DNA from 3 places in the Novosphingobium sp. KA1 genome. Region 3 is predicted to be linked to each of the others. Evidence: predicted binding sites of a transcription regulator. Region 3 holds the regulator's gene; each other region holds the start of a gene.
The links. The regulator LexA, encoded in region 3, represses DNA repair genes until DNA is damaged. The targets are predictions, from matches to a motif close to GTTCCNCNCTTGTTCT.
Positions count from the first base shown of each region.

Region 1: CA833_RS00765 (ATP-dependent helicase) is a predicted target of LexA. The motif match lies at 3,061-3,076, and genes of this name have one in related genera.
Region 2: uvrA (excinuclease ABC subunit UvrA) is a predicted target of LexA. The motif match lies at 3,593-3,608, and genes of this name have one in related genera.

Region 1 covers NZ_CP021247.1:122,601-129,771, reverse strand. The annotation lists gene CA833_RS00770 (isoprenylcysteine carboxylmethyltransferase family protein) at 144-743, shown strand; gene CA833_RS00765 (ATP-dependent helicase) at 751-3,057, opposite strand; gene CA833_RS00760 (hypothetical protein) at 3,204-3,476, shown strand; gene rsmD (16S rRNA (guanine(966)-N(2))-methyltransferase RsmD) at 3,610-4,197, opposite strand; gene CA833_RS00750 (pseudouridine synthase) at 4,194-5,723, opposite strand; gene CA833_RS00745 (MFS transporter) at 5,835-7,171, shown strand, end outside.
Region 2 covers NZ_CP021247.1:203,586-210,756, reverse strand. The annotation lists gene CA833_RS01160 (M28 family metallopeptidase) at 1-325, opposite strand, end outside; gene CA833_RS01155 (sensor histidine kinase) at 499-1,575, shown strand; gene CA833_RS01150 (hypothetical protein) at 1,833-2,246, opposite strand; gene CA833_RS01145 (UrcA family protein) at 2,685-3,101, opposite strand; gene uvrA (excinuclease ABC subunit UvrA) at 3,620-6,526, shown strand; gene CA833_RS01135 (hypothetical protein) at 6,537-7,109, shown strand.
Region 3 covers NZ_CP021247.1:3,141,041-3,148,211, forward strand. The annotation lists gene gltX (glutamate--tRNA ligase) at 1-970, opposite strand, end outside; gene CA833_RS15120 (ComEC/Rec2 family competence protein) at 1,000-3,207, shown strand; gene lexA (transcriptional repressor LexA) at 3,376-4,059, opposite strand; gene CA833_RS15130 (molybdopterin molybdotransferase MoeA) at 4,174-5,394, opposite strand; gene moaC (cyclic pyranopterin monophosphate synthase MoaC) at 5,394-5,876, opposite strand; gene CA833_RS15140 (hypothetical protein) at 5,873-6,091, opposite strand; gene CA833_RS15145 (GyrI-like domain-containing protein) at 6,078-7,007, shown strand; gene trpC (indole-3-glycerol phosphate synthase TrpC) at 7,011-7,171, opposite strand, start outside.

The sequences.
Region 1 (7,171 bases), 710 kb from region 3:
CGCGATCCTAGGGCATCATGGTTTCCCGATCCTAAACGCCTGGCAATGAGTTGGGCGCTGGTCGCCGCTTAAATGCCTGTTTACCAATGTGGCGCTAGCTGTTCCGTGTGCCCGGCCGTTGCGGCGGGGGACGGGGGACTTCGATGACTTTGCCTCGCCTGCTTCATCTTGCCGAATGCGCGTTCATGATCCTGCTGGCCTACATGGTGGTCTGGCGCCTGCTTCCGGCCATGCCGCAGCACCCGCAGCTGGTGGTGTTTCTGGTGGCCGAATTGCTTGGTGTGGTGCTGATCCTGCTGCAGCGGCCCGGCGACGTGGCGACCGGGGTCAAGCCGGTGCTGGTGGGTTTCGGCGGTACGGCGGCGGGCCTGCTGATCGTACCCAGGGGTGTCCAGCTGGTGCCGGATCTGGTCTCGACCTCGATGATCCTGGGCGGCGTTGCCCTGTCGATCCTCGCCAAGCTGTCGCTGCGCCGCAGCTTCGGGGTGGTGGCGGCCAATCGCGGCGTGAAAAGCGGCGGCGTGTACCGTCTGGTGCGCCATCCGATGTACATGGCCTACATCATCAACCACATCGGCTATCTGATGCTTTATCTTTCGGCCTGGAACCTGGCGGTCTATGCGCTGGCGTGGATCCTGCTGTGGATGCGCACGGACGAGGAGGAGAAGGTCCTGCGCGCCGATCCGGCTTACCGTGCATATGCCGAGAAGGTTCGTTCGCGGTTGATCCCGGGGCTCGTCTGAGCCGGCTTCAGACGTCGCTGGCAGGCTTCACGAAGCTGTCAAGCACACGCTTGGCGCCGGCCTGTTCGAAGTCGATCTCCAGCTTGTTGCCTTCCTGCCCGGTGACCTTGCCGTAGCCGAACTTCTCGTGGAACACGCGGGCGCCGACTTCGATGTCGGTGCGCGGTTTCGAGGCGAAGCTGGCGGCGCTGCGGGTCGATTCGGGGATACGGCGCGGCTTGGGATCGTAGTCCTGCGCCGCTGCGCGCTGCCAGCCGGGCCCGCGCGTCATCGTGCGGGCAGGCTGCGCGCGGGCGACTTCGGCGAAGGGATCGGCATGTTCGCTCCACTGCGCCCTCCACAGCGAAGCGCCGCCCGATAGCGTGGTTTCGCTGTCGACGTGATCCTCGGGCAGTTCGGCAATGAAGCGCGAGGGGATGGAACTGGTCCACTGGCCATAGATGCGCCGATTGGCGGCGTGGAGGATCGTGCACTTGCGCCGTGCCCGCGTGATCGCGACGTAGGCAAGCCGGCGCTCTTCCTCGAGGCTGGCGAGGCCGCCTTCGTCCATCGAGCGCTGCGAGGGGAACACGCCTTCCTCCCAGCCCGGCAGGAACACGTTGTCGAATTCCAGCCCCTTGGCGGCATGCATGGTCATGATCGTGACCTTTTCCTCGTCCGAGGCGGCCTCGTTGTCCATCACCAGGCTCACGTGTTCGAGGAAATCGCCGAGGCTTTCATACTCTTCCATGGCGCGCGCGAGTTCGACGAGGTTTTCCAGCCGTCCGTTCGCCTCGGGCGTCTTTTCCGCCTGCAGCGCGTCGGTATAGCCGCTCTCGTCGAGCACGGTGCGCATGAGGTCGGCCGGGTTCTCGGTGGCGGAAAGATCGCGCCAGCGGGCGAAGTCGCGCATCAGCGAGAGGAAGGTGTTGCGGGCGCGGGCGGGCAGTTCGTCGGTATCGGCGATTTCGATCGCGGCCATGGCGAGCGGAATCGCGCGCCGGCGGGCAAGCGTGTGCAGCGCCTCCAGCGCCTTGGCCCCGAGACCGCGCTTGGGGGCGTTGTAGATGCGCTCGAAGGCAAGGTCGTCCGCCGGCTGGGCGATGACGCGCAAGTAGGCGAGGGCGTCGCGGATTTCGGCGCGCTCGTAGAAGCGGAAGCCGCCGACGATGCGGTACTTCATGCCGATCGCGATGAAGCGGTCCTCGAACTCGCGCGTCTGGTACTGCGCGCGCACGAGGATGGCGATCTGGTCGAGCGCGGCGCCTTCGCGTTCCAGCCGCTCGATCTCGTCGCCGACACGGCGGGCTTCCTCGGGGGCGTCCCAGACACCGATCACGCGCACCTTGTCGCCCGCGTGGCGCTCGGTCCACAGCGTCTTGCCGAGGCGCTGGGTATTCTCGCCGATCAGGCCCGAGGCGGCGGCAAGGATCTGCGGGGTGGAGCGGTAGTTCTGCTCCAGCCGGATCACTTTCGCGCCGGGGAAGTCCTTCTCGAACTTGAGGATATTGGCCACTTCCGCGCCACGCCAGGAGTAGATCGACTGGTCGTCATCGCCCACCACGCAGATGTTCTTGCGGACTTGCGCGATGAGGCGCAGCCAGAGGTACTGGACCTGGTTGGTGTCCTGATACTCGTCCACCATCACGTATTTGAAACGCTGCTGGTATTGCTCCAGCACTTCGCGGTGGGTGCGCAGGATGTTCAGCATGTGCAGCAGAAGATCGCCGAAATCGCAGGCGTTCAGCGTCTTCAGGCGGTCCTGATAGAGTTGGTAGAACTTCTGCCCGCGCCCGTTGGCGTAGGATTCGTTCTCTCCGGCATCAAGATCGGCGGGGTTGAGGCCGCGGTTCTTCCAGCGATCGATGCAACCGGCGAGCTGGCGCGCGGGCCAGCGCTTCTCATCAATCCCTTCGGCCTGGATCAGCTGCTTCAGCACGCGCAGCTGATCGTCGGTGTCGATGATCGTGAAATTGGGCTGGAGGCCGACCAGTTCGGCGTGGCGGCGCAGCATCTTGGCGGCAATCGCGTGGAAAGTGCCGAGCCAGGGCATGCCCTCGACCGCCGGGCCGATCAACTGGCCGACACGCTCGCGCATTTCGCGCGCGGCGCGGTTGGTGAAGGTGACGCAGAGAATCTCGCTTGGCCACGCCAGGCGGCTGCGCACCAGATGCGCCAGCCTGCGGGTGAGCGCCGCCGTCTTGCCGGTACCGGCACCCGCCAGCATCAGCACCGGGCCCTCGGTGGTCAGAACTGCCTCGCGCTGGGGCGGGTTCAGCCCGTCGATGAGCGGGTCGGAAGAGGCGTCGGGCACGGGGGATTGCAGATCGTTCACCCGTGAACATCTAGAGAACGGGGGCGGGGCGTGCAAGGCCGCTTCGCCAGGCCTGGAGAACAATCCCCGCCGGTTTGCCGGGAACCGAAGCGGAGGGCGCGCATTGTCACGATGAGCGTGCGGCTGTCATCCATGGAGAAGTCCGGATGTTTTATCGCTCCATCGTGGTGCTGGCCGCAGCGGCCGCCCTCATTCCCACCGCAGGTTCGGCTCTGGCTGCCTCGCCGCATCACCGGGCGGGCGCCTCGGTCCGCGAATCCCGCGGCTATCCCTCCGAAGTGACGGTAGACGGGCAGAGCTACAAGGTCTGCTCGAAGACCGTCGTCGATAGCTGCATCAACCCCCGGCAGGCAGGCCTGCACTTCGGCAACAGGCCGATGAGGGACTGGCCGGGGCGGCCTGCCAGCATGAAAAAGTGACTGAGTGTGGTATGGAAAAGTAACCGCCGGTGATGGCTAAAGGTAACCAAACGCAAAAGGTAACCAAACGCAAAAGGGGTGCCTTGCGGTCGGCAAAGGCACCCCTTGAAGTATGGAAATGTAACCTGAAGCGTCAGGCCGGGACGCGGCGCAGGATATGCAGCCGGGCCTTGCCGACATCGCGCGTGGACTCCACTTCGAAGCCCTTGATCGCGAACGTCTCGTCGCGGCCGGTTTCGATGCAGACCCAGGTCTGCTCGCCGATCCAGCCGAGGCGGTTGAGCTTGTCGACCGCCACGGCACCGGCGCCGGTGTCGTAAGGTGGATCGAGCAGGACGAGGTCCAGCGTGTCCTTGGCGGGGCCAAGCGACAGGGCCGAGCTTGCGCGCACGTCGGTCTGCCCCTGCGCGCGCAGATTGGCGATGTTGGTGCGGATCGCCCGGATCGCGCCGGGGTCCTGGTCGACGAACAGGCAGTGCGCGGCGCCGCGCGAAAGCGCCTCGAGGCCGAGTGCGCCCGATCCGGCAAAGAGATCGGCCACTTTCAGCCCCTCCAATGTCCCGAGGCGGCTTGCCAGCATCGAGAACAGCGTCTCGCGGGTGCGGTCCGCGGTCGGGCGCGTGGCATCGCCTTCGGGCGCGGCCAGCTTGCGGCCGCGCCATTCACCAGCGACGATGCGCAGGCCGGTCCGTACATTGCCCCGGGCACTGGCAGGCTTCATGCCTTGGCGTCCGGCAGCGTGCGGCGGAAGTTCTCGAGTTCCCGGGGCGAGACTTCCACGACCATGCCCTTGGGCAGGTCGAGCAGGCGGAACGGTCCGTAGGAAATGCGGATCAGGCGGCTGACCTGCAGTCCGAGGTGCTCCAGAACGCGGCGCACTTCGCGGTTCTTGCCTTCGGTCAGGGTCATCTCGACCCACTGGTTGCGTCCGGTGCGGCGCTCCATGTTGGCGTCGATCTTGCCGTAGACAACGCCTTCGATCTCGATGCCTTCGATGAGGTCCTCGAGCTGGGCCTGCGAAATATCGCCGAAGGTGCGGGCGCGGTAGGTGCGCGGCACGCCGGTGGCGGGCAGTTCGAGCTGGCGCTTGAACTCGCCGTCGTTGGTCAGCAGCAGCAGGCCCTCGGTGTTGAGGTCGAGGCGGCCGATCGGCATCACGCGGCCCGAATCATCGGGCAGCGCGTTGCGCAGCGCGGTGTAGATCGTCGGGCGGCCCATCGGGTCGCGCTCGGCGGTGATGAGGCCGGAGGGCTTGTGGAAGATGAAGAGGCGGGTTTCCTCGGCATCGCGCACGGGATTGCCGTCGACCGTCACGCCGCGCAGGTTCGGCAGCACGGTGGAGGGGGTTTCGATCAGATCTTCTCCAAGGCGCACGCGGCCTTCGATGATCAGCCGCTCGGCCTCGCGGCGGCTGGCGACACCGGCACGGGCGAGCAGCTTGGCGATGCGTTCGCCTTCGCGCACGGGCATGCCAGGGGTCTTGGCCGTGGGCGCAGCGGCGCGCGGTGCGGCGCGAACGGGGCGGGGGCGGCGTTCTTCACGGGGGCGATCGTCGCGCGGCCGATCGTTGGCGAAACGGTCCTTGCCGAAGCGATCACCGGCAAAACGGTCGCTGCGGGGGCGCTCGCCGCCGTCACGGCTGCCGTGGGGCTTGCCGCCGAAGGTCTTGCGGTCATCGTCCTTGCGCGGACCTCGGCCGAAGGCTGGGCGTTCGCTGCGCGCGCCTTGCGGCGTATCGCGGCGATCGTCGCGGTTGCGGTTGCTCCAGGGGCGTTCGTTGCTGCCATAGTCGCCGGCATCGCGATCGCTGCGCGCGTTGCCGCCATAGGGCTTGCCGCCATAGGGCTTGCCGCCATAGGGCTTGCCGCCATAGGGCTTGGCGCCGTCATCCTTGCGCGGACCCCGCCCATAAGCAGGCCGGTCGCCGCGCTGGCCGTCACGCGTGAAACCGCCCCGGTCCTCGCGGCCGCGGTCGCCGGAAGGCTTGCTGCCATATGGCTTTGCATCCTCGGGCTTGCGGGGGCCACGATGGAAGGTGGGCTTGTCGCCGCGCCGGTCTTCACGCCCGGTGCTGTAGGTGCCGTCGCCATACCGGCTTTCACCGCGGGCGCCGCGATCGCGTGGGGCATCGCCCCGGGAGTTGCCGCCACGCGGACCGCTGCGGAAAGAACCGTCGCGCGAAGAGCCATCACGCGAACCACCGCCGCCACGCTTCGGGCCGCCGGATTTGAAAGGAGGTTTGGACATTTGCCCGCCCATACCTGTTGATCGTCGCTTCATCCAGCCTTCCCTTGCGCCAAGGGCGCGTTAGGGTGCGGCAAATCAGCATATTCGCGTGTCGAAACCGGAGATCACTGCGTGGACGCCCAAAGTATCGAACAACGTCGCGGCGTCTGGGATGCGGTCAAACCCTATGTCGAGAAAGAATCGCTGGCCTCGTTCGCGCTGGGGCTGTCCTCCGGTTTCCCCTATGCGATGATCGGCGCGACGCTCACCACGCGCCTCGCGCAGGACGGCATCGACAAGAAGACGGTCACGGCCTTCACGCTCGCCTTCCTCGTCTACAACCTCAAGGTCTTCTGGGCCTGGATCATCGACGGCGTGCGCCTGCCGGTGCTGGGCAGCATGGGCCAGCGCGTCTCGTGGATGATGGTCTGCGGCCTGTTCGTGATCGCGGCGGTGCTGAACCTCGCCTTCGTCGATCCTGCCGCCGACATTTCCGCGACCGTGATCGCCGCCATCTTGGTGGGCGTGGCCGGCGCCAGTTTCGATATCGTGATCGACGCCTACCGCATCGAGACGCTCAAGCCTTACCAGCTCGGCACCGGATCGGGCATGAGCCAGTACGGCTGGCGTATCGGTTCGGCCGGCGCCGGCGCGCTGGCGCTGGTGGTCTCGGCCCGCCATGGCTGGAGCGCGGGCTATGCCGCCTGCGCTTTCTTCGCGCTTCCCGCGATGCTGACGGCGATGGTCCTTGGCGAGCCGATGCGCCGCAAGGTCGTGGTCGAGAAGCGCGGCGTGGTGGAAGTGTGGAACTCCATCGCCGGGCCGTTTGCCGAGTTCTTCCGCCGGAATGGCGCGGTGCTGGTGCTGACCTTCATCCTCGTCCACAAGATCGGCGACACGCTGGCGAACCTGACCTTCCGCCTGCTGTTCGACGACCTCAAGTTCTCGAACGACGAGATTGCGCTTTATGACGTGGGTCTTGGTTTCTGGGCCTACCTGATCGGCGTGTTCATCGGCGGGGTGGCTTTCGCGAAGATGGGACTCAAGCGTTCGGTGCTGATCTCGCTGATCCTGATGGGCGCCTCCAACCTCAGCTTTGCGGCGCTGGCGGCGGCCGGGCACAGCAACTGGGGCATGGCGGGCGCGATCGGCTTCGAGAACATCGCGTCGGGTTATGGCGGCGTGGTGGTGATCGCCTATTTCTCGGCGCTGTGCGATCTTCGCTATACCGCCGCGCAATACGCGCTGATCTCGGCTGCGGCGAGCGTGGTTGGCCGTCTGCTTACCGGCACGACGGCGGGCGCGCTGATCGAGGCGATGGGCTACGTGAACTTCTATCTGCTGACGACGGTTGCCTCGCTGCCGGGCATCGTGCTGTTCTGGTGGATGTGCCGCACCGGCCTCGTCGATCAGGCGATGGGCACGGCGGGCGAGGACAGGGCGGAGCTGGAGGCGGACCAGTCTTCCTG
Region 2 (7,171 bases), 790 kb from region 3:
CGACCGTCACCGGCATCGGCCCCTTGGGCCCTGCGAAGGCGAGCGTCCCGGGCGCGCCCAGCTTGGTGTGCAGCAGCGGCACTTTCTGCACCCACTGGCCGTCCGGCCCGGCCGGCTGGAGGCCGATGTCCTGGAAGCGCGCGATCAGGTAGCCGATGGTGCGTTCCTCGCCCACGGTGCCCGGCGCGCGGCCCTCGAAGGTATCGGACGAGAGCGTCTTGACGTCGGCGACCATGCGGTCGGCATCGATGGCCTCGCGCGCGATGGCAGGGTGGCAGACAGAGGCGAGCAGCGCTGTGACGGGCGCAAGGAGGGATTTTTTCATGGCCCCCGCTTTTAGGCAGCGGGGCAGGGGAGGCAAGCCTGCTCTGGTCCGGCGCGGCGCCGGTGGAAGCAGGGGCGGGGAGGCAAAGCAGAATGTCTTGGACAAGCGGCGGGTTTTATCCGAAATGCTGTGAACTACCTTGGATCGCTAGGGAGAACAGAGATCCGCCTTTCATGACCGCCGCCCCTCTTGCGGGACTGCCTTGCGCGTCGGCGGGCGAGCCGCATGCCGTCCCCGGCATGCGCGCGCAGGTTGCCGCCTTCGACTGGAGCACGACCCCGCTGGGTCCGCGTGAGGACTGGCCGGTCGAACTGCGTCTGGTGGTCCAGCAGATGCTCGATTCCCGTTTCCCCAAGGCGGTCATCTGGGGCGCCGGGCTGACGACGCTCTACAACGATGCCTTCGTGCCGATCCTGGGCGACAAGCCGGCCCCGCTCGGGCGCTCGTTTGCCGATATATGGTCCGAGGCATGGGAGATCATCGGCCCGATCGCCGATCGCGCCTTTGCCGGCGAGCCCACCTACATCGAGGATTTCCCGCTGGAGGTCGAGCGTTTCGGCTACCGCGAGCAGGCCTGGTTCACGTTCTGCTACAGTCCGCTCAGGCTGGCCGACGGTTCCATCGGCGGCATGCTCGACACCGTGGTCGAGACCACCGGCAAGATGCGCGCGCAGGCCGCGCTGGCGCTCGCCAACCAGGAACTGGGGCACCGCCTCAAGAACACGCTCGCCCTCGTCCAGGCGATCGCGCGCCAGAGCCTGCGCGGCTCGGCGGAGCCGGGGGCGCTGGACGCCTTTTCGTCGCGGCTGGCGGCGATGGGCAAGGCCCATGACGTCCTGATCCATCAGGACTGGTCGGAGGCCTCGCTGGAACAGGTGGTGCATTCCTCGATCGCGATGCATGTCGCCCGCGAGCGCGTGTCGATCGCCGGGCCGGAGTTGCAGATCGGCTCGCGTGCGGTGGTGGCGCTCACGCTCATGCTGCACGAACTGGCGACCAATGCGATCAAGTATGGCGCCCTGTCGAACGAGACGGGCCGCGTCGGCTTCTGGTGGGAGCTTGATGGCGAGAGCCTGACCCTGCACTGGCAGGAGGAAGGCGGCCCGCCGGTCTGCGCGCCGCAGCGCAAGGGCTTCGGTTCGCGGTTGATCGACATGGGATTCGGTTTCCGCAGCGCGGTCGAGCAGCGCTACGAGGCCGACGGGTTCAGCCTGAAGATCACGGCGCCGCTGAGCGAACTGGTGACGTGAGATGACCGTAGCTAGGTTAAGCGCCGCGCGGCGCCCGGGCGTTCCAAGCTGCTGATGCGTCAGCATCATCGCACCTTGGTATAAGGCACAAAAAAGCGGGCCGGACGCTGTGTCCGGCCCGCTTTTTCGCGAATTTCGCGGCACCGGCCCACTCCCCCACCCGACCACCCATCGGCAGTATTCTGTGGGTGGTCGGGTGGGGGAGTGGGCTGGTGCCGCCCTCAAAATGCCCTTTAGGGCATTTTTTAAACAGTCTCTCAGCGGCAGCGCGAATAATTCCCCGCGCGGCAGGCGGCGACGTCGCGGCGCCACTGCGCGAGATCGGCCTCGTAGTCGCGGCGGGCCTGGGCATAGTCGCGCGACTGGCGGGCGTAGTCGGCCCGGCCGGACTGGTAGTCGCCTTCCTCGAAATCGCCGTCGTCATCGCCCGACTGGCGATAGGCCTTCCAGCCCTTGGCGTACTGTGCATCGCGCTGGCGCACGTAGGCGAGCTGGTCCTGGTTGAGCTTGCGGATGATGGCCCGGTCGCGGGCGATGGCCTCGGGCGTCATCGTCGGATCGCGCGGATCGTCGGCGAGCGCCGGGCTGGCGAATGCGGTGGCCAGCGTTGCCGCGGACACCATTGCGAAAGCCGGCGCGCCCAGTGCGCGCAGGAAAAGCGACCCCCTCATCTTTGTACTCCGTCCCTGAAGGTGTTTGCGCGCATCTCTGGCGGTCTTCGCGGCGGCGCGCAAAGCCAATGCGACGAATTGCGCGGCGCGGAGACGGAGCGTGCCGAGCCTGCGGCGGGCTGCCGGCCTGCGGGGGAACCCGGTGCGGGGTGGGGCTGGGGGACGGCTGGGTAGGGGCGGGCGGCCGATGCAGTGCCGCGTCCTGACCGCTTTGGGCCCGGCCTGGCGGATTTGATTTCCGCGAATAATAATAGTGATAAACGTTAAAAATAGTTCGTTTCGCTCTATTTTTATAACTACACGCGCTTTTGCAAGTATGTTTCAGGTGATGTTGGTGGGTTTATTTCGGAAACGTTCTGAAATTGCGTGGGGGTGTATTTATGGATCACGCACCGGCCTCGCGCAAGCGGCGGGGCCGGTGCGAAATCCCTCATTTTCCTAGCGTTGCGCAAAGACGGCCAGGGAGCCGCCGCCGCTGCCGGCGAGCGCGAGGGTTTCGCCGCGTTCGCGGGCGGCCATGCGCTGGGCGAAGAGTTCGTCACGCGCCGCATAGGCGCGGCCGGTGGATTCGTCGCGGCAGCTGATCATGTTGCTGTATTCCGGAATATCACGGTAATCCGCGAAGCCGCAGACCTTCTTGACGGCGGAATCGAGGCGAACGGTCAGGCGATCGCGGCCGTACGGGCTGTCGAGATCGAGGTCGCCGTAGCGCACCACGACCCGCGGGACGTTCCGGTCGATCTGATGCTTGACGACCACCTCCTCGGCGGCTGCCGGCGGCGTGAGCGCGATCATGGAGGCCGCGGTCAGGGCGGTGGCGGCGGCCATGGCGAACGTGGAATGGATCTTGTGCATCTTGGGTACTCCTCCTGAGTGTGCAGCTCCCATCGCCCGCGAAGCCTCCCTGCTGCGCGAACCTGCAAACTGCCTGCGGCCCGGACGAATTCCGAAAAAAGCAAAGTTGTGCAGATGCTTGTTCCGCCGGCTCGATGGCTCGCCGGAAGGTACTGCATGGACTGCTGTTCGCCCGTGTTGCGACGATCCTGGCCAAGCGATTGTTATGCTGCCTTTACTTATTTTAACGAGGCAGAAAACACGGCAAAGGGTGAGTCGATACTCTATTCGGGCAGGGACTCTATTGCGCATCGTCGCGGGGCTTTCAAGTCCGCAAACCCCCGGATCGGCAAACGGCATCGGTGCTTCGATGGAGTGCATTGAATCGCCGACGAATGACGCGGCGATAAATTTGCAGGCGCTTTGCGGCGGGGTGGGGCATGCGTTGATTTCCTCAAGCGCGTTCCCAAATGACGCCGGACCGGTCCTGCTGCGGCATGGCTTGCGTGTCGCGAACAAATCTGGAACATACCGCCCCCATGAGTCTCTCCCACATCACCGTCCGCGGCGCCCGTGAGCATAACCTCAAGGGTTTCGACATCGAACTCCCGCGCGAGAAGCTGATCGTCATCACCGGCCTGTCGGGTTCGGGGAAATCCAGCCTCGCGTTCGACACGATCTATGCCGAGGGCCAGCGCCGCTATGTCGAGAGCCTCTCGGCCTATGCGCGCCAGTTCCTGGAGATGATGCAGAAGCCCGACGTCGAGCATATCGACGGCCTCAGCCCGGCAATCTCGATCGAGCAGAAGACCACCAGTCGCAACCCGCGCTCGACGGTGGCGACGGTGACGGAGATCTGGGACTACATGCGCCTGCTCTGGGCGCGTGTGGGCATTCCCTATTCACCCGCCACCGGCCTGCCGATCGAGGCGCAGACCGTCTCCAACATGGTCGACCGGGTGATGGAACTGCCCGAAGGCACCCGCGCCTACCTGCTCGCGCCGGTTGTGCGCGGCCGTAAGGGTGAATACCGCAAGGAACTGGCCGAGTGGCAGAAGGCGGGCTACACCCGCGTGCGCATCGACGGCGAGCTCTACGCCATCGAGGACGCCCCCGCGCTCGACAAGAAGTACAAGCACGACATCGAGGTCGTGGTGGACCGCATCGCGGTCAAGGACGGCATCCAGACGCGCCTTGCCGACAGCTTCGAACAGGCGCTCAAGCTCGCCGAGGGGCTGGCCTACATCGACCTTGCGGACGGCGTCGTGCCGGGCCGTGAGGAAGAGGGTAAGGGCAAGAAGAACCTCAAGGGCGCCGGCCTGCCGCCGAATCGCATCGTGTTCAGCGAAAAGTTCGCCTGCCCGGTCAGCGGCTTCACCATCGAGGAGATCGAGCCGCGCCTGTTCTCGTTCAACGCCCCGCAGGGGGCCTGCCCGGCCTGCGACGGGCTGGGCGAGAAGCTGCTGTTCGACCCGCAGCTGGTTGTCCCGAACGAGCATCTCAGCCTCAAGCAGGGCGCCATCGTGCCCTGGGCCAAGTCGAACCCGCCTTCGCCTTATTACATGCAGGTGCTCTCCAGCCTGGCCGAGCACTTCGGGTTCGACCTCACCACGCCGTGGGACGCGCTGCAGACCGAGCTGAAGATCGTCATCCTCTACGGCACCGGGGGCAAGGCCGTGCCGCTGACGTTCAAGGACGGCAAGAAGGAATACACGGTCAACAAGCCGTTCGAGGGCGTGATCGGCAACCTCAACCGCCGCATGATCCAGACCGACTCTGCCTGGATGCGCGAGGAACTGTCCAAGTTCCAGACCGCGCAGCCCTGCGAGACCTGCGATGGCAAGCGCCTCAAGCCCGAGGCGCTGTCGGTGAAGATCGCCGGCAGCGACATTGCCGATGCCGCGCGGCTTTCGGTGGCGGACGGCTTCGCGTGGTTCGGCGCGCTGGAGGAGAAGCTCACCAGCCAGCAGCAGCAGATCGCCAGGGCCATCCTCAAGGAAATCAACGAGCGGCTCGGCTTCCTCAACAACGTCGGGCTCGACTACCTCAACCTCGACCGTACCAGCGGCACGCTGTCGGGCGGCGAGAGCCAGCGCATCCGCCTTGCCAGCCAGATCGGCTCGGGCCTCTCGGGCGTGCTCTACGTGCTCGACGAACCCTCGATCGGCCTCCACCAGCGCGACAACGACATGCTGCTGGAAACGCTCAAGCGTCTGCGCGACCTTGGCAACACCGTGATCGTCGTCGAGCATGACGAGGACGCGATCCGCACCGCCGACCATATCGTCGACCTTGGCCCCGGCGCCGGTGTCCACGGCGGGCAGGTGGTGGCCGAGGGCACGCTGAAGCAAGTGCTCAAGAGCAAGAACAGCCTCACCGCCCAGTACCTCAACGGCACCCGCAGGATCGAGGTGCCGACCACGCGCCGCAAGGGCAATGGCAAGCAGATCGTCGTCGAGAACGCCCGCGCCAACAACCTGAAGAACGTGACGGCGCAGTTCCCGCTCGGCACGTTCTGCTGCGTCACCGGCGTGTCCGGCTCGGGCAAGAGCTCGCTCACCATCGACACGCTGCAGGCCGGCGCCTCGCGCCAGCTCAACGGCGCGCGGGTGGTGGCGGGCGCGCATGACCGGATCACCGGGCTCGAACACTGCGACAAGGTGATCGAGATCGACCAGTCCCCCATCGGCCGCACCCCGCGCTCCAACCCTGCCACCTACACCGGCGCCTTCACCCAGATCCGCGACTGGTTCGCCGGGCTGCCGGAATCGGAAGCGCGCGGCTACAAGGCCGGGCGCTTCAGCTTCAACGTCAAGGGCGGCCGCTGCGAGGCGTGCCAGGGCGACGGGCTGATCAAGATCGAGATGCACTTCCTGCCCGACGTCTACGTCACCTGCGAGGAATGCCACGGCAAGCGCTACAACCGCGAAACGCTGGAAGTGAAGTTCAAGGGCCACTCCATCGCCGACGTGCTCGACATGACGATCGAGGACGCGGAGGAGTTCTTCAAGGCGGTGCCGCCGATCCGCGACAAGATGCACATGCTGAACGAGGTGGGCCTGGGCTACGTCAAGGTCGGCCAGCAGGCGACCACGCTGTCCGGCGGCGAGGCGCAGCGCGTCAAGCTCGCCAAGGAACTCGCCCGCCGCTCCACCGGCCAGACGCTCTACGTGCTGGACGAGCCGACCACCGGCCTCCACTTCGAGGACGTGCGCAAGCTGCTCGAAGTGCTCCACCGCCTTGTCGAGCAGGGCAATTCGGTGGTGGTGATCGAGCACAACCTCGACGTCATCAAGACGGCCGACTGGATCATCGACATGGGCCCGGAAGGCGGCGTGCGCGGCGGCGAAGTGATCGCGGCCGGTACGCCGGAGGATATCGTGAAGGTGAAGAAGTCCTTCACCGGGCACTATCTGAAGCCGCTGCTGGGAGGCGGGGCGAAGTGAGCAAGCCCAAGTGAGCGGGAAACGCGACGTCAACTCCGGCTATCGGCCCGAGTTCGTCGCCGCCCTCCAGCTTTTTGCGCGCGTCAGCGAGGCCATGCACCTGCGCGGCCTGCAAAGGCCCATTCTGGTCGGCGGGGCGGCGGCGGAACTATGGTCGCTCAGCGCCGTGACCACCGGCGACTTCGACATCTGCACCACCCGCCAGCCGGAACTCGAAGAGGAGATGGAGCGGGCGGGGCTCGTCCGCCCGCGCGGCGCGGGCGCCATGCTCAAGGGCTGGGTTCACCCGGAATTGCGGCTCGGCTTCGAGGTCGTTGCCGAAGTGCCGATGGATGGCAACATCGAGCCTGCCCGCTTGCGCCTGATCCGCCCGGTCGGCGAAACGGCTTTGTTCCGCGTGATCAGCGTCGAAGACCTGATTGCGGATCGCATGGGTCAGTATGCTTCGCGCAGCGCGCCGGACCGCATCGATCAGGCGCGCATTCTGTTATCCCTTCACCCCGATGCGGATCTGGACTATCTTGAACGTCGCATCCGCGAGGAAAGCATGGGCGATTATGGCGTCGAAGACATCATCGACTGAACCCGCAGAGACGGTCATGGACATGGCCGATCTCGGCGCGCGCCTTGCTGCCCGACGGAAGG
Region 3 (7,171 bases):
GGCCGTTGAGATTCTGCAGCTTGGCAAAGTCGAAGCGCGAGGGCGACTTGCCCACGTCCGCCATGTCGAACCATTCCACGGCCTGGTCGCGGCCGATGAATTCTTCATCGCCGTGACCCCAGCCGAGGCGCAGCAGGTAATTGAAGAGGGCTTCGGGCAGCACGCCCATCTCGTCGCGGTAGGCATCGACGCCCAGCGCGCCGTGGCGCTTGGAAAGCTTGGCGCCGTCCGAACCATGGATCAGCGGCACGTGGCCATAGACGGGCACGTCCCAGTCCATGCCGTGAATGATGACCAGCTGGCGGAACGCGTTGTTGAGATGATCGTCGCCGCGCAGGACATGGGTGACGCCCATATCGTTGTCGTCGACCACGACCGCGAGCATGTAGGTGGGCGTGCCGTCCGAACGCAGGATGACGAAGTCGTCGATTTCCTCGTTCTTGACGGTGACTTCGCCCTGCACGAGGTCGGCGATCGTGGTCTCGCCTTCGCGCGGTGCCTTGATACGCACGACGTAGGACTTGTCGGCCGGCCAGGTCGACGGATCGGCATCGCGCCATTCGCTGTCGATTCGGAACGGGCGACGTTCTTCCTGTGCTTTCTGGCGACGCTCTGCCAGTTCTTCTGGCGTCAGGTAGCAACGATAGGCGTGGCCGCGCGCCATGAGTTCGGCCGCGACTTCGGCATGACGGTCCGAGCGGGCGAACTGGAACACGGCGGGCTCATCGCCTTCAAGGCCGAGCCAGGTCAGTCCGTCGAAAATGGCCTCGATTGCGGGCTCCGTCGAGCGGGCGCGGTCGGTGTCCTCGATGCGGAGCAGATATTTGCCACCGTGGTGACGGGCGTAAAGCCAGTTGAAAAGCGCGGTACGGGCCCCGCCGATATGCAGGAAACCCGTGGGCGAGGGGGCAAAACGAGTGACGACGGCTTTCTTTTCCGTCTGTCCGCTCGATGCACTGCCGCTTGCCATTGTTATTACCTTCCGTCCTAATGTCGGCCATGGCCAGCCAAGCCGCCACGACCGATGATCCCGAGCTTCCGACGTGCGTCGGAGGCGCTGCATTGCAGCATCGCCCATGGATCAGCCAGAGCCACATGTCGAGCAGATTGGACGAAGTCGAGTGTTTTCTTTCGAACTGCGGTTTCGATAGAGGGCCATGGTTAGTTGCAGCTTTCGGAACCGGAATCCTGTGCTGGTTTACCTTGCCGGGGCCGGCGTACTGGATCGCATTCAGCGCCATTTGTGTCGTCATTGGAGCAGGGGGCGCGGCGTGGCGGGAGGGAAGGTCCCGTTATCCGTTCCTGCGCCGTGCCGCCTGGTCGCTGGCGGTGCTGATTCTTGCGGGTTTTCTGGTGATCTGGGGGAAGTCCGCGCTGGTCGGCACGGCCGCGATTTCGCGTCCGATTTCGGGCAGTCTGGTGGGGCGGGTGCTGTCGGTGGAGGAGCAACCGGCATTCTCGCGTGACAGGCTGGTGCTGGCAATGCGGGAACCGGGCACCGGGCGTGCGATCAAGGTCAGGGTCAACGTTTCGACACGCTTTGCACGCAACTCACAGGGGCTCTTGATTGCGCCGGGCGCATTGATCCGATTCCATGGCAGGCTGATTGCGCCTGCACCGCCGATGTTTCCGGGAGGCTACGATTTCGCCCGGGCGGCGTGGTTCTCCGGCCTGTCCGCGACGGGAAGCGTCACCGCGCCGATCGTGGTGCTTGCGCCGGGCGCGAGCGAGAGTGGAGATCGGTTGGCACGATGGCGTTCCGAACTTGCCGGCCATGTCCGGTCACGGCTCGCTCCCGCGGAAGCCGGAATCGCGGTTGCGCTTGTGACTGGCGATATGGGCAGCATCGGCGAAAGCGATGCCCAGGCGATGCGCGATTCCGGGCTGGCGCATCTGCTTTCGATCAGTGGCCTGCATGTCAGCGCCGTGATCGGGGCGGTATATGTCGTCATCCTGCGGCTCCTGGCGCTTTTCCCCGCCGTTGCGCTGCGGGTCCGGCTACCTGTAGCGGCTGCGGCCGTCGGGGCGCTCGCCGGAATAGGCTACACGGTGCTTACAGGTTCTCAGGTACCCACGGTCCGCTCCTGTGCAGGGGCCCTGCTGGTACTGACTGCGCTGGCGCTGGGGCGAGAGGCCCTGTCGGTCCGCCTGCTTGCGGCAGCTGCGTTCGCGGTGATGCTGTTCTGGCCGGAGAGCATTGTCGGGCCGAGCTTCCAGATGAGTTTTGCGGCAGTTCTTGCCCTGATCGTTGTTGGCAATGCGGGGCCGATTCAGCGAATGCTGAGTCCGCGCGACGATGCTTGGCCGATGAAGCTGGCGCGCGCGCTGACGCTGATGCTGGTGACGGGCGTGGCGATCGAATGTGTCCTGATGCCGATCGGGCTTTATCACTTCCACCGCGCCGGGGTGTACGGCGCACTTGCCAATCTGGTAGCCATACCGCTTACGACATTTGTCATCATGCCGCTGGTTGCATTCAGCCTGCTGCTCGACCTTGCGGGTGTCGGTGAGCCGGTCTGGTGGCTGTCCGGGGAGGCGATCTCGATGCTCCTTGCGCTTGCCAGGAACGTCGCGCATTTCCCGGGTGCGGTCAGCGCCATGCCCAGGATGGGCGGCGGCCATTTCCTCCTTTTTGTCATCGGCGGGCTGTGGTTCGCGCTGTGGAGCCACCGGGTCCGTTTCTGGGGTGTTGTTCCCGCTGTCCTGGGGCTAGGCGGGCTGCTGATGGTGCAACCGCCGGACATCATGGTTTCCGGCGATGGCCGCCATGTCGCTCTGGTGGTCGACAACGGCTCGAAGTTGGCCGTGCTGCGCGACGGTGTGGGGGACTATGCAAGAGACAGTCTCGTCGAGACTGCGGGGCTCCGGTCGGGAACGGTGGCCTTGCAGGATTGGTCGGGCGCGCGTTGCAACGCTGAGTTTTGCCTGGTGACGGTCGAGAAAACCGGACGGATCTGGCGGATCCTGCTTTCGCGCAACCGTGCGCATGTGCCTCTGGCTTCACTCGCTCGGGCCTGTGCTGCCAGCGACATCGTCATCGCCGATCGTTACCTGCCACCAGCGTGCAGCCCGAGATGGCTGAAATTCGATCGACAGGCGCTTGCGCGGACCGGCGGTGTAACGGTTGACCTTGGGAATGCGACTTTTCAGAGCGTTGCTCAGGAACAGGGCCAGCACGGTTGGTGGCGTACGGCACAAGGCGGCTGAAAAACGGCGGGTTCATGTCGCCCGGATACCGTTTTGCGCCGCCTATGCCTGGCGATTTGCGCCTGTTCCATACGTGGTTGGCGAAGGGAAAAACCATGCATCTTCGTGCAGCAAGCGCAGTGGCTGGGGCAGCCGAAGTCCGGGGTTCCGGCAGGCGGCTACCTCTCGTCAGTGATACTGGCGAAGAATGCCGGTCAGCTTGCCTTGCACCTGAACTTCATCGGCGCCGTAGATCTGTGGTTCGTACGCGGCATTCGCCGGATCGAGGCGAACCTTGCCGCCCTCGCGGCGCAAGTACTTGAGCGTCGCTTCCTCGCCGCGCACGAGCGCCACTACGATCTCGCCGTCACGGGCGATGTCGGTGCGCTTCACCAAGGCGAGATCGCCATCGAGAATGCCGGCTTCGATCATCGAGTCGCCGGATACTTCAAGAGCGTAGTGTTCTCCCGCTCCAAGCAGGGCGGCCGGCACAGGCAATGTAGACTGGCCTTCGAGTGCCTCGATCGGAACGCCCGCGGCAATGCGCCCGTGGAGCGGAATTTCGATCACGTCGTTTGCCGGAGCGCTGCTTGCCGCGACAGGCGCGGATTGCGGCACTTCGAGAGCCTTTGGCGTGGCAATCGGTTTGCTGGTGATGTCTTCGGGCTGGCGGAGCACTTCCAGAGCGCGCGCGCGGTTCGGCAGGCGCCGGATGAAGCCGCGTTCCTCGAGCGCGGAAATCAGGCGGTGCACCCCGGACTTCGACTTGAGGTCCAGCGCGTCCTTCATCTCTTCGAAGCTGGGCGAGACGCCGCTGTCCTCAAGCCTGAGCTGGATGAACCGGAGCAATTCGTGCTGCTTGCGCGTCAACATGTGGCCTGCCTCGCCTGATGGGCCGCGCGATGCGGCCTTGTTCCTCTCGCGTAGAACACTTCGAGTTCTGTTCGCGAACAATGCGAGAACAACTAAGCAACGAAATGTGCATCGTCAAGCGATACCGCCATTCTGGAGCAAGTAGACCCGTACCGGATCTCCGGCTTCGGCGGCTGGCATGCCTGCCGGTCGATCGATGAGCACATTGCTGGCCGCCAGGGCGCCCAGTGCGCCGCTATCCTGGAGCACATGAGAGGTGACCGTCGCGCCGTCCCAGAGCCCCCGCAGGAATACCCGGCGATCCGAACTGGCGGGAAGCGGTGCGGCAAGGCGTGCCTCGAATGACAGCGGGAGCGGGCTGCGCGCGCCCAGCATCGCGCGTAATACCGGCAGCAGGAAATGATAGGCGGTGACCAGACTGGACACGGGATTGCCGGGCAGGCCGAGCACGATCTGTTGGCGCGCGCTTGCAGTCTTGACGGCAACCAGCAGCGGCTTGCCCGGCTTGATGGCCACGCGCCAGAAGTCGATCCGGGCGCCCCACGCTTCGAGGGCGGGACGGATCAGGTCATGATCGCCGACGGATGCCCCGCCGCTGGTGATGACAAGGTCCACGTTTTTGGCGGATTCGAAGGCGGCAAGCAGGGCGTCGAGATGGTCGGCGACCGGTCCGATCCGCGTGATTTCCACCGGAAGGGTCCGTGCGAGGGCCGCGAGCATCACGCCATTGCTGGCGGGGACCTGATGTGTTTCGCAGGTTTCCGGATCGGGCGCGAGTTCGTCGCCGCTGTCGATCACCGCGATGCGCGGCATGCGGCAGACGGGGAGGTGCTTGTGACCGGCGGCAATTGCCAGGGCCGCCTGCGCGGGGCCAATCCGGATGCCCGCCGGCAGGATTTCGCGGCCCTCCGGAAAGTCCATGCCTCGGCAGCGGATGTGCTTGCCGGCAGGAGAGGGGCCGTCGCCGGTCAGCGTGATATGATGATCATCGCGGGCAAGGTCTTCCTGTACGATCACCGCATCGGCGCCTGCAGGAAGGAGTGCGCCGGTGGAAATGCGCACGGCCTGCCCCGGGGCGACCGTCTCGGCATAAGGATGGCCGGCTGCGCTTTCGCCGATGACGTGCCACGGACCGGCCAGATCGCTGGAGGCGACGGCATAACCGTCCATGGCCGAGACATCGGCGGCAGGTTGGGTGCGCCGCGCGAACAGCGGCTCGGCGAGATAGCGCCCGAGTGCGCCTTCCATGTCGACCCGCTCGATCGACAGCGGGGTGACCAGTTTCAGCAGCCTTTCCTGTGCCTGCTCGAGCGTCAGCATTCGACCTGGGGTCATCAGGCAAGGTCCTCCGCGATCCAGTGGCCGGACTTTCCGCCCCGCTTCTCGATCAGGCGGATCTCGCCAACGACCATGCCCTTGTCGAGCGCCTTGGCCATGTCATAGATTGTCAGGAGTGCCATTGATGTTGCTGTAATTGCTTCCATTTCGACTCCGGTCTTGCCGGTGAGTGAAGCGGTCGCCGTGGCCCGGATGGCGTTGTCCTCGAAGTTGAAATCGACATTGACGGCATCGAGCATCAGCGGGTGGCACATCGGGATCAGGTCGGATGTCTTCTTGCCTGCCATGATCCCGGCGATACGGGCGGTGCCCAGTACGTCACCCTTTGGGGCATTGCCGGCGCGGATCGCCTCCAGCGCCGTGGCTGTCATGGTGATACGGCCCGAGGCGACCGCGAGGCGCTGGGTTTCGGCCTTGGCGCCGACGTCCACCATGCGGGCGGTGCCGTCCGAATCGATGTGGGTGAGGTTCTTGGTCATTTCGGGCGGTTCGTCCGGGCTACAAGGTGACAGGTCGGTTGACACGGTTGACACGGTTCTGAAGTGAAAGCGCGCTGGCTGCCGAACGGGCGGATTTGCGCGCTTTCAACGAAGAACAGGCGATCGGTCATGACACCGCGATGGCAGAATTCGGCGTGGTAGGACAGGTGCTCCGGGGCAATTTTCGCAAGATCGGTCAGGATGGCCGGGGTCATTGCGGGCAATGTGGTGACCATGACGCAAACCTCGAAAAGACCTGAGCATTCCAGGCGCCGCTATCTCGAGCGGATGGCGCGCGTGGTGGAGCGGATCGAGGCCGAGCCGGATGCCGCGGCCGACCTCGAAACGATCGCAGCTTGGGCGGGGTTCTCGCCGTTTCACTTCCATCGCCAGTTCCGGGCCCTGTGCGGGATGCCGCTTCAGCGTTTCGTGCAGCTTTCCCGGTTGCACCGGGCCGCGATGCAACTTGCATTCCGCCCCGGCACCCGGGTGATCGACGCGGCGCTGGATGCCGGATACGAGGCGCCCGAGGCATTTGCGCGGGCGTTCCGCGCGCGGCTTGGCCAGACACCATCGGCATTTCGATCGGCGCCGGACTGGTCGGCGTGGGAGGCGGTGAGTGCGTCACTTCAGGCAGCAAGGAGCAAGGCCATGAATGACGTCATGACGACAGCAGTCGAGATCCGTGAATTTGCCGCCGTGCGTGTGGCGGTGATGGAGCATCGCGGCGATCCTGCGGGCATCGGGGATAGCATCCGCCGCTTTATCGACTGGCGCAGGGAATTTGGTTTTTCGCCGGGTAAAAGCCGTACTTTCAATGTCTTTCCGACGGATCCTCGCACCGCAGTCGAAGGCGGTCACCGCGTATGGCTCTGTGCCTCCGTGCCGTCATGGTTTGTGGGCGACGACCGGGTTCGGGTGGAGGAGATCCCCGGTGGTCGGTGCGCGGTCCTGGCCGTTACCGGCCCGGCGATGGATCTGGAGGAACCGGCGACGCTGCTCTACCGGGACTGGTTGCCGGCCAGCGGCGAAACCCTTCGCGATTTCCCGCTCTTCTGCGAACGGGGGCGCCTCTATCCGCAAGTGTCCGCGGCAGAGGCGCTTACCGAATTGATCTTGCCGCTGGCCTGAGGATCAGGCGCCGGTCAGCAAGGCGCGGGTTGCCGCCTCGACATCTGCTTCCCGCATCAGGCTTTCGCCGACGAGGAAGGTCCGTGCGCCGCAACCTGAGAGTCTTTCGAGGTCGGCGTGGGTGTTGATGCCGCTTTCGGCGACGAGCAGCGTGCCTTCGGGGG